3 regions of the Pseudarthrobacter sp. As-47 genome follow, and region 1 is predicted to be linked to each of the others. Evidence: riboswitches for the same ligand, from Rfam matches in the RefSeq annotation. Region 1 holds a riboswitch; each other region holds the start of a gene.
What was found. A riboswitch is a leader RNA that binds a small molecule or an ion and turns the genes downstream of it on or off. The one in region 1 is predicted to bind S-adenosylmethionine.
Positions count from the first base shown of each region.

Region 2: linked by a shared signal. The riboswitch ahead of metX (homoserine O-acetyltransferase MetX) and the one ahead of AC4BCK_RS19445 (DUF1737 domain-containing protein) in region 1 are both predicted to bind S-adenosylmethionine.
Region 3: linked by a shared signal. The riboswitch ahead of AC4BCK_RS12990 (aminotransferase class V-fold PLP-dependent enzyme) and the one ahead of AC4BCK_RS19445 (DUF1737 domain-containing protein) in region 1 are both predicted to bind S-adenosylmethionine.

Region 1 covers NZ_CM177088.1:4,191,623-4,193,812, reverse strand. The annotation lists gene AC4BCK_RS19455 (O-succinylhomoserine sulfhydrylase) at 1-557, opposite strand, end outside; gene AC4BCK_RS19450 (rhodanese-like domain-containing protein) at 558-968, opposite strand; gene AC4BCK_RS19445 (DUF1737 domain-containing protein) at 965-1,243, opposite strand; SAM riboswitch class IV at 1,257-1,370, opposite strand; gene opgC (OpgC domain-containing protein) at 1,704-2,190, shown strand, end outside.
Region 2 covers NZ_CM177088.1:1,500,383-1,502,572, reverse strand. The annotation lists gene metX (homoserine O-acetyltransferase MetX) at 1-770, opposite strand, end outside; SAM riboswitch class IV at 783-898, opposite strand; gene AC4BCK_RS06865 (bifunctional o-acetylhomoserine/o-acetylserine sulfhydrylase) at 997-2,190, opposite strand, start outside.
Region 3 covers NZ_CM177088.1:2,807,740-2,809,929, reverse strand. The annotation lists gene AC4BCK_RS12990 (aminotransferase class V-fold PLP-dependent enzyme) at 1-1,007, opposite strand, end outside; SAM riboswitch class IV at 1,042-1,155, opposite strand; gene hisN (histidinol-phosphatase) at 1,315-2,127, opposite strand; gene rsgA (ribosome small subunit-dependent GTPase A) at 2,175-2,190, opposite strand, start outside.

The sequences.
Region 1 (2,190 bases):
ACGACGACGGTTGCCCCGGCTGCGTGCGCCAGTTCGCTGACCGCGGCAATATCGACGATCTCCTGCATCGGGTTGGACGGCGATTCAAAGAAGACGGCAGTGGTGGGCTTGGACAGGGCCTCGCGCCACTGCTCCAGGTCCGGCCCGTCCACGAAGACGGTTTCCACGCCCCACCGCGGCAGGATCTCGTTGAGGATCACAAAGCAGGATCCGAACAGCGAGCGGGCGGCAACCACGCGGTCGCCGGCGGCCAGCAGGGCACCCAGCGCGGTGAACACCGCGGACATCCCGGACGCCGTCGCAAAGCACGCCTCGGTTCCTTCCAGCAGGCGGAGACGTTCCTGGAACGTAGCCACGGAGGGGTTGCCGTAGCGGGAGTACACAAAGCGCTCGTCCTCGCCCGTGAACGCGCGCTCGGCGGCAGCGGCGGATTCGTAGACAAAGCCCGAGTTCAGGAAGATGGCTTCGCTGGTTTCCTGGAAGTTGGTGCGGTCCAGCCCGCCGCGCACGGCCTGGGTGTCGGGGCTCCAGCCGGCGGCGTCTTCGTTGAAGGTCACTTAGATCTTTCCCAGGTTGGTTGGCAGGCCGCGGTTCTTCCAGCCGTTGACGGTGCGTTCGCCGAAGCGGTCCGGGTCGCCTTCAAAGCCCTCCAGCACGTTGTAGGAGGTGAAGCCGGCCTGGGTGGCCGCTATGGCTGCCGCGATGGACCGCTGGCCGGAGCGGCACAGGAACACCAGTTCGGTTGAACGGTCCTCGGGCGCCTGCTGGCTGAGGTCGTTGATGAAGTCAGGGTTGGGGATGCCGCCGGGGAAAGTCCACTGGATGAACAGCGGATCGTTCTCCGTTGCCTTGGTGTCGGGAATACCGATGTGGGCCCACTCGCCCTCGGTGCGTACATCCACCAGGATGGCGCCCTGTTCCAGCTTGTCCCAGGCCTCCTGCGGCGTCAGGTCCCCTGCGTAGCTCATGCGTGGCCCTCGCCGTCGAACTCAAGGTCGTCGCCCGTGGTTTCGAGGTTGTCCACGGCGTCCGCCACTGCGGCGTCCGCGGAAGCGATCGCCGCCGGAAGAACCACTGCCTGGGCCACGATGACGCTGCTGCCGTTGAAGGTTGCCGCCGGGCTGCCGTGCAGCACATAGCCCTCTGCCAGGGCGGCCGATATGCGCTCACAGAAAGCGCGGTCGTCCGGGCCGCTGATGAGGCGGTAGGACAGTTTTTCTTCAGGGGCAGGTGCGTCAGACACGACGGATCTCCTTCTCTCACGCTTGCAGCTCGAATGGTCGATATGCCGAGTATTCACCTGAGGCACCCCGCCGTGGAAGGAGGGTTGCCGACCGGCCAGTCAGGGCTTGGCGCCGGTACTCATTACTCCCCAAAAACGTAACACTTGCCGCCCGGCGCCGCACCGCCGCCGTCGTCATGTTGCGTAACTGAAGGATGCAGTGCGGAGGCGCCGCGCCGAAGATGCGTCCGCCACCTCCCTGGAACGGACGACGGCGACACCACCTGGGGTGCCCGGGCGCCAGGTGCCTGCCGCCCGGGTCAGGCCGATAAAGTTTCTGCAGGGGCCGCCGCCCCGCTACTGGAGAAATCAGTCCCTGGGGGTCTTCATCATCACGCCATCCGCCGCCGCGCCCACACGTCCCGCCCGGAGCCGCCGGCTGCAGCCCCTCCACAGGGTGGCCGCGCTCCTCGCCGCCGTGATGATGGCCGTCCTGGCGGTGGTGGTGCCCGCCGGCTCAGCGCAGGCCGCCCGAAACTTCACGGAGGAAGGCAAGCCGCTGCTGGGCGCAGTCCTCGAATGGGGAGAGGACACCGCCGGCGGCTTCTCCGAAAGGCTCGGGGCATCCCCCGCAATCTTCGGACACGACATCGCATTCCCGTTCCGTGCCTCGGAGGAGAACGATATCCGGGAGTTCCTGGAGCAGTCCGCCGGGCAGGGTGCCCATGCGATGCTCACGGTGAGGCCTGCCGTCCCGCTGGACCAGGTCACCGCTGGCGCTGCCACAGCCTTTGCCGGGGAAGTGCGCCGGATGCAGGGGGATTTCAAGGGCCAGTTGCTTATCCGCTTTGCGCCGGACATGAATACCAGCTGGGTGGAGTGGGGGCAACAGCCTGGCGACTACCGGGAGGCATTCCAGGCGGTGGCGGCGGCGTTTCGGGATGGTGGTGCCCGTGGCAGCTTTGTCA
Region 2 (2,190 bases), 1.8 Mb from region 1:
GCGGCCAGGACACCACCCTGCAAGGGCGACTCCGGAGCCTGCGGTTCGCGGCCGAACCTGCCTTCGAGTTCCGCCGCTGAGCGGTAGGTGATGTGCGCGATCCGCCGGGCCAGGGCCAGCCCGTCCTCCGGGAAGGGACCGCCGTAATAGTCGCCGCCCTTGAAATTCGCATCCTGGCGGATCGCCAGGGTCTGCGCCTGGGCGAAGGCAATCTGCTCGGCCGTGCTTGCGGCCCCCACGGAAATCACCGCGCAGCGCTGCACCCGCTCCGGGAACGTGATGGCCCACTCAAGTGCGCGGGCTCCGCCCATGGAACCTCCGAGCACCGCAAACCAGCTCCTGATCCCCAGCTGGTCAGCCAGCCGGGCCTCTGCCACAGTGCTGTCCCGCAGCGTGACCAGGGGAAACCGGGATCCCCAGGGAGCCCCGTCCGGTGCCGGCGACGACGGACCGGTGGACCCGTAACAGCCGCCCACAATGTTGATGGACACCACAAAGAAACGGTCCGTGTCCACGGGCGCACCCGGCCCTGCCAGCTGCTCCCACCAGCCCGGTTCGTCGGTGTCGCCGCGGGTCACGTGGGTGCTGCCGGTCAGCGCGTGTTCGATCAGGACGGCATTGCTGGCATCCGCGTTAAGGGTGCCCCAGGTTTCGTAGGCCAGCGTGACGTCGGGCAGGTAGCCGCCGGCTTCAAGTTCCAGCCCCCCAACGGAGGCATAGCGGACAATTCCGTGTTCGGGGACGGTGGTACGGGTGACGGTAACCGTCATGGCAAGACCTCTTCTACGCGCTTGCCCGCCGTCGAATGACCGGCAGGCCAGGTCTTCACCCGGGGCACCCCACCGCGGAAGGAGGGTTGCCGGCCAGCAAGCCGGGGCTGTCACTGGCACTCATGACCTTGTTCGAGTGTACGAAACAGCCCCCGCCTGCTGCCAAGAGTGTGACTGGTTGTGACTTCCCCGGCTTGCCGCCGCAGTGGGTTCCCTGGGCGTCCGGCTAGGCTCCGGTAGCGTCCTTCGCTGCCCGGAAGCCTGCTTCCAGGTCCGCCAGGATGTCATCAATGTGTTCGATGCCCACGGACAACCGGACCAGCCCGGGGGTTACGCCGGCAACAGCCTGCTGCTCCGGGGTCAGCTGGCTGTGGGTGGTCGACGCCGGGTGGATGACAAGGGAACGGACGTCGCCGATGTTCGCCACATGCGAGTGCAGCTCCAGCGCGTCCACGAAGCGCTTGCCGGCCTCGGCTCCGCCAGCGAGGTTGAAGGACACAATCGCGCCCGTGCCCTTGGGGCCATACTTGCGGCCCCGCTCGTACCACGGGCTGGAGGGCAGCCCCGCATAGGCGACGGATTCGACGTCGTCCCTTCCTTCCAGCCAACGCGCCACTTCCGCGGCGTTGGCAACGTGCCGTTCCACGCGCAGGCTCAACGTCTCAAGGCCCTGTGCGATCAGGAATGCATTGAACGGGGAGACGGCGGAGCCCAGGTCCCGGAGCAACTGGACGCGGGCCTTGAGGATGTAGGACAGGTTGGCGCCCAGGGCACCGTCCTTGCCGAGGTCCCTGGCGTACACCAGCCCGTTGTAGGTGGGGTCCGGGGTGTTGAAGCCCGGGAACTTTGCGGGGTCCTTGCCGAAGTCGAAGTTGCCTGAGTCCACGATCACGCCGGCGATCGCGGAGCCGTGGCCGCCCAGGTACTTGGTTGCCGAATGGACAACGATGTCCGCTCCCCATTCCAGAGGCCGGATCAGGTACGGGGTGGACAAGGTGTTGTCCACGATGAGGGGCACACCGGCATCGTGTGCCACCTGGGAGATGCCTTCGATGTCCAGGACGTCCTGCCGGGGGTTGGACACCACTTCGCCGAAGAACAGCTTGGTGTTGGGCTGCACTGCTGTGCGCCACTGGTCGAGGTTGTCCGGGTCCGCTACGAAGGTGACGGAAATGCCGAACTTTTTCAGGGTGTGGGCGAAGAGGTTGTAAGTCCCGCCGTACAGGCTGGGGCTGGCAACGATATGGTCCCCCGCCTCGGCGATATTGAGGACGGCGAAGGTCTCGGCCGCCTGGCCTGAACTCAGCAGCAGTGCCCCCAGCCCGCCTTCAAGGCTGGCGATCCGCTGTTCCACGGCCTCCTGGGTGGGGTTGCCGATGCGGGTATAGATGGGTGCCAGTTCAGCAAGGGCGAAGCGGTT
Region 3 (2,190 bases), 1.4 Mb from region 1:
TGGGCATGCCAGCGGTCCTGGTCCAGTTCCGCGATGACCTGCGTGGCGCGGGCCAGGGTCGCCGCACCCAGCACGTTCGGCGATCCGCCCTCGTGGCGGGCCGGCCCGGTTGCCCAGCTGACGCCGTCGAGCCTGGCTTCCTTGACGGCGCCGCCGCCCGCAAGGTGCGGTGTTCCGGCGTCGAGCCAGTCCGGCCGGCCCACCAGCACGCCGGCACCAAAAGGTGCGTAGAGCTTGTGGCCCGAGAAGGCGAGGTAGTCGACGTCGTCCGCAGTGATGTCGACCCGCCGGTGCGGCGCCAGCTGGGCCGCGTCCACTGCGATCCGTGCGCCGTGCTCGTGCGCCAGCGCGGCGAGGGCGCGGATGGGAAGGATTTCGCCCGTGACGTTGGAAGCCCCGGTCACGGCGAGCAGGCTGACGCCGCCCTGCTGCAGTTCCGCGCGGACCGCGTCAATGGTAGCCGCAATGGTGTCCTCTGCCACGATGCTGCGGTGGGGGACACCCTGCCACGGAAGGAGGTTGGCGTGGTGCTCAATGTCGAGGTACAGGACGTCGCCGTCGGGCCGCCCGTCGGTGACGGGCAGGCAGCCCGCCAGCAGGTTGAGGGAGTCAGTGGTGTTCCGGGTAAAAATCACCGAATCGTCCGGGCGCCCGCCTACGAAGTCGCGGACGATGGCGCGGGCATTCTCATAGACCGAGGTGCTGATCTGGGAGGCATAGCCCGCACCGCGGTGGACGCTGGCGTAGAAGGGCAGGATCTCGTTGAGGTAAGCCGACACCACGGAGAGGGCGGGGGCGGATGCGCCATAGTCCAGGTTGGCGTACCGGGCGTGGCCGCCATGGATCAGCGGGGCCTGGATCTCGGCGCCGCTGACTGCTGCGAGCGGACGGCCGGCGGCGGCGCGGCGCTGGTCGGAAAACGCCGGCGATCCCGGCAGGGCGGCTGCCTGACGCTGGACGGTGGCTTGGGGCGAGACTGCTTCGGGGGAGACGGTGGCAGTTGTCACAGAGACCTCACTTCAGAACAGGACTCCGTGCAGGAATCCGCGCTTGCCGCATCCCTTCCGGACCGGCCTGGTCGTCACCCGGGGCACCCCACCGCGAATGGAGGGTTGCCGGCCAGCAAACCGGGGTTTTGCGCTGGCACTCGTGACCTGGTTAAGAGCGTAGAACATGCGCAGTGAAGGTTAAAAGCCCGCGGAAATGTTAAGGGGTTTGTTACGCGCGGTTGAAAAGGGCCGCCTGCGCCGAAGATCACGACGGCGGACGCCTCCTTTCGGGGGTGCCCGCCGTCGAATATTCGTCCTGCCGGGACTAGAGGAGGTCGTCCAGGTTCGGGTTCAGCCGGCGCAGCACCTCTGAGTGCAGGATGGAATTCGTGGCCAGGGCGTTGCCGCCGAACGGACCGTCCTCGCCCTCCAGCGAGGTGAAGCGGCCACCCGCCTCCACCACGATGGGCACCAGTGCGGCCATGTCGTAGAGGTTCAGTTCAGGCTCGCAGGCGATGTCCACCGAACCTTCGGCCACCATGCAGTAGGACCAGAAGTCACCGAACGCCCGGGTCCGCCACACGTCCTCGGTAAGGCCCAGGAATTCATTGAGGTTTCCGCGCTCCTTCCAGCCGCCAAGGCTCGAATAGGAAAGGGAAGCATCGGACAGATTGGACACATTGGATACCCGGAGGCGGGTGGCAGCGGCAAGTGAACGCCCCATGTAGGCTCCCATGCCCTTGGCGGCCCACCAGCGCTTGCCCAGGGCGGGAGCGCTGACCACGCCCACCACCGGCTCGCCCTCATCCACCAGCGCGATCAGGGTGGCCCAGACCGGAACGCCCCGGACGAAGTTCTTGGTGCCGTCAATGGGGTCGATAATCCACCGCCGCGAGCCGTGGCCTGTGCTGCCAAACTCCTCGCCGAGTACGGCATCGCGTGGACGGGAGCGGGAGAGCTGGCCGCGGATGGCTTCCTCGGCTGCCTTGTCCGCATCGGTGACGGGCGTCAGGTCCGGCTTGGTCTCAATGTGGAGGTCCTGGGCCTTGAAGCGGCTCATGGTCTGGTCATCCACGGAATCGGCCAGGACGTGGGCCAGGCGCAGGTCATCGTTGTAGCTCGAAGCGGGTTGGATCATGGTTCCAAACTACCGTCTGCGCGCCGTTCTGGCGGGAAGCGGGCCCGTCAGGTCACGCTGCCC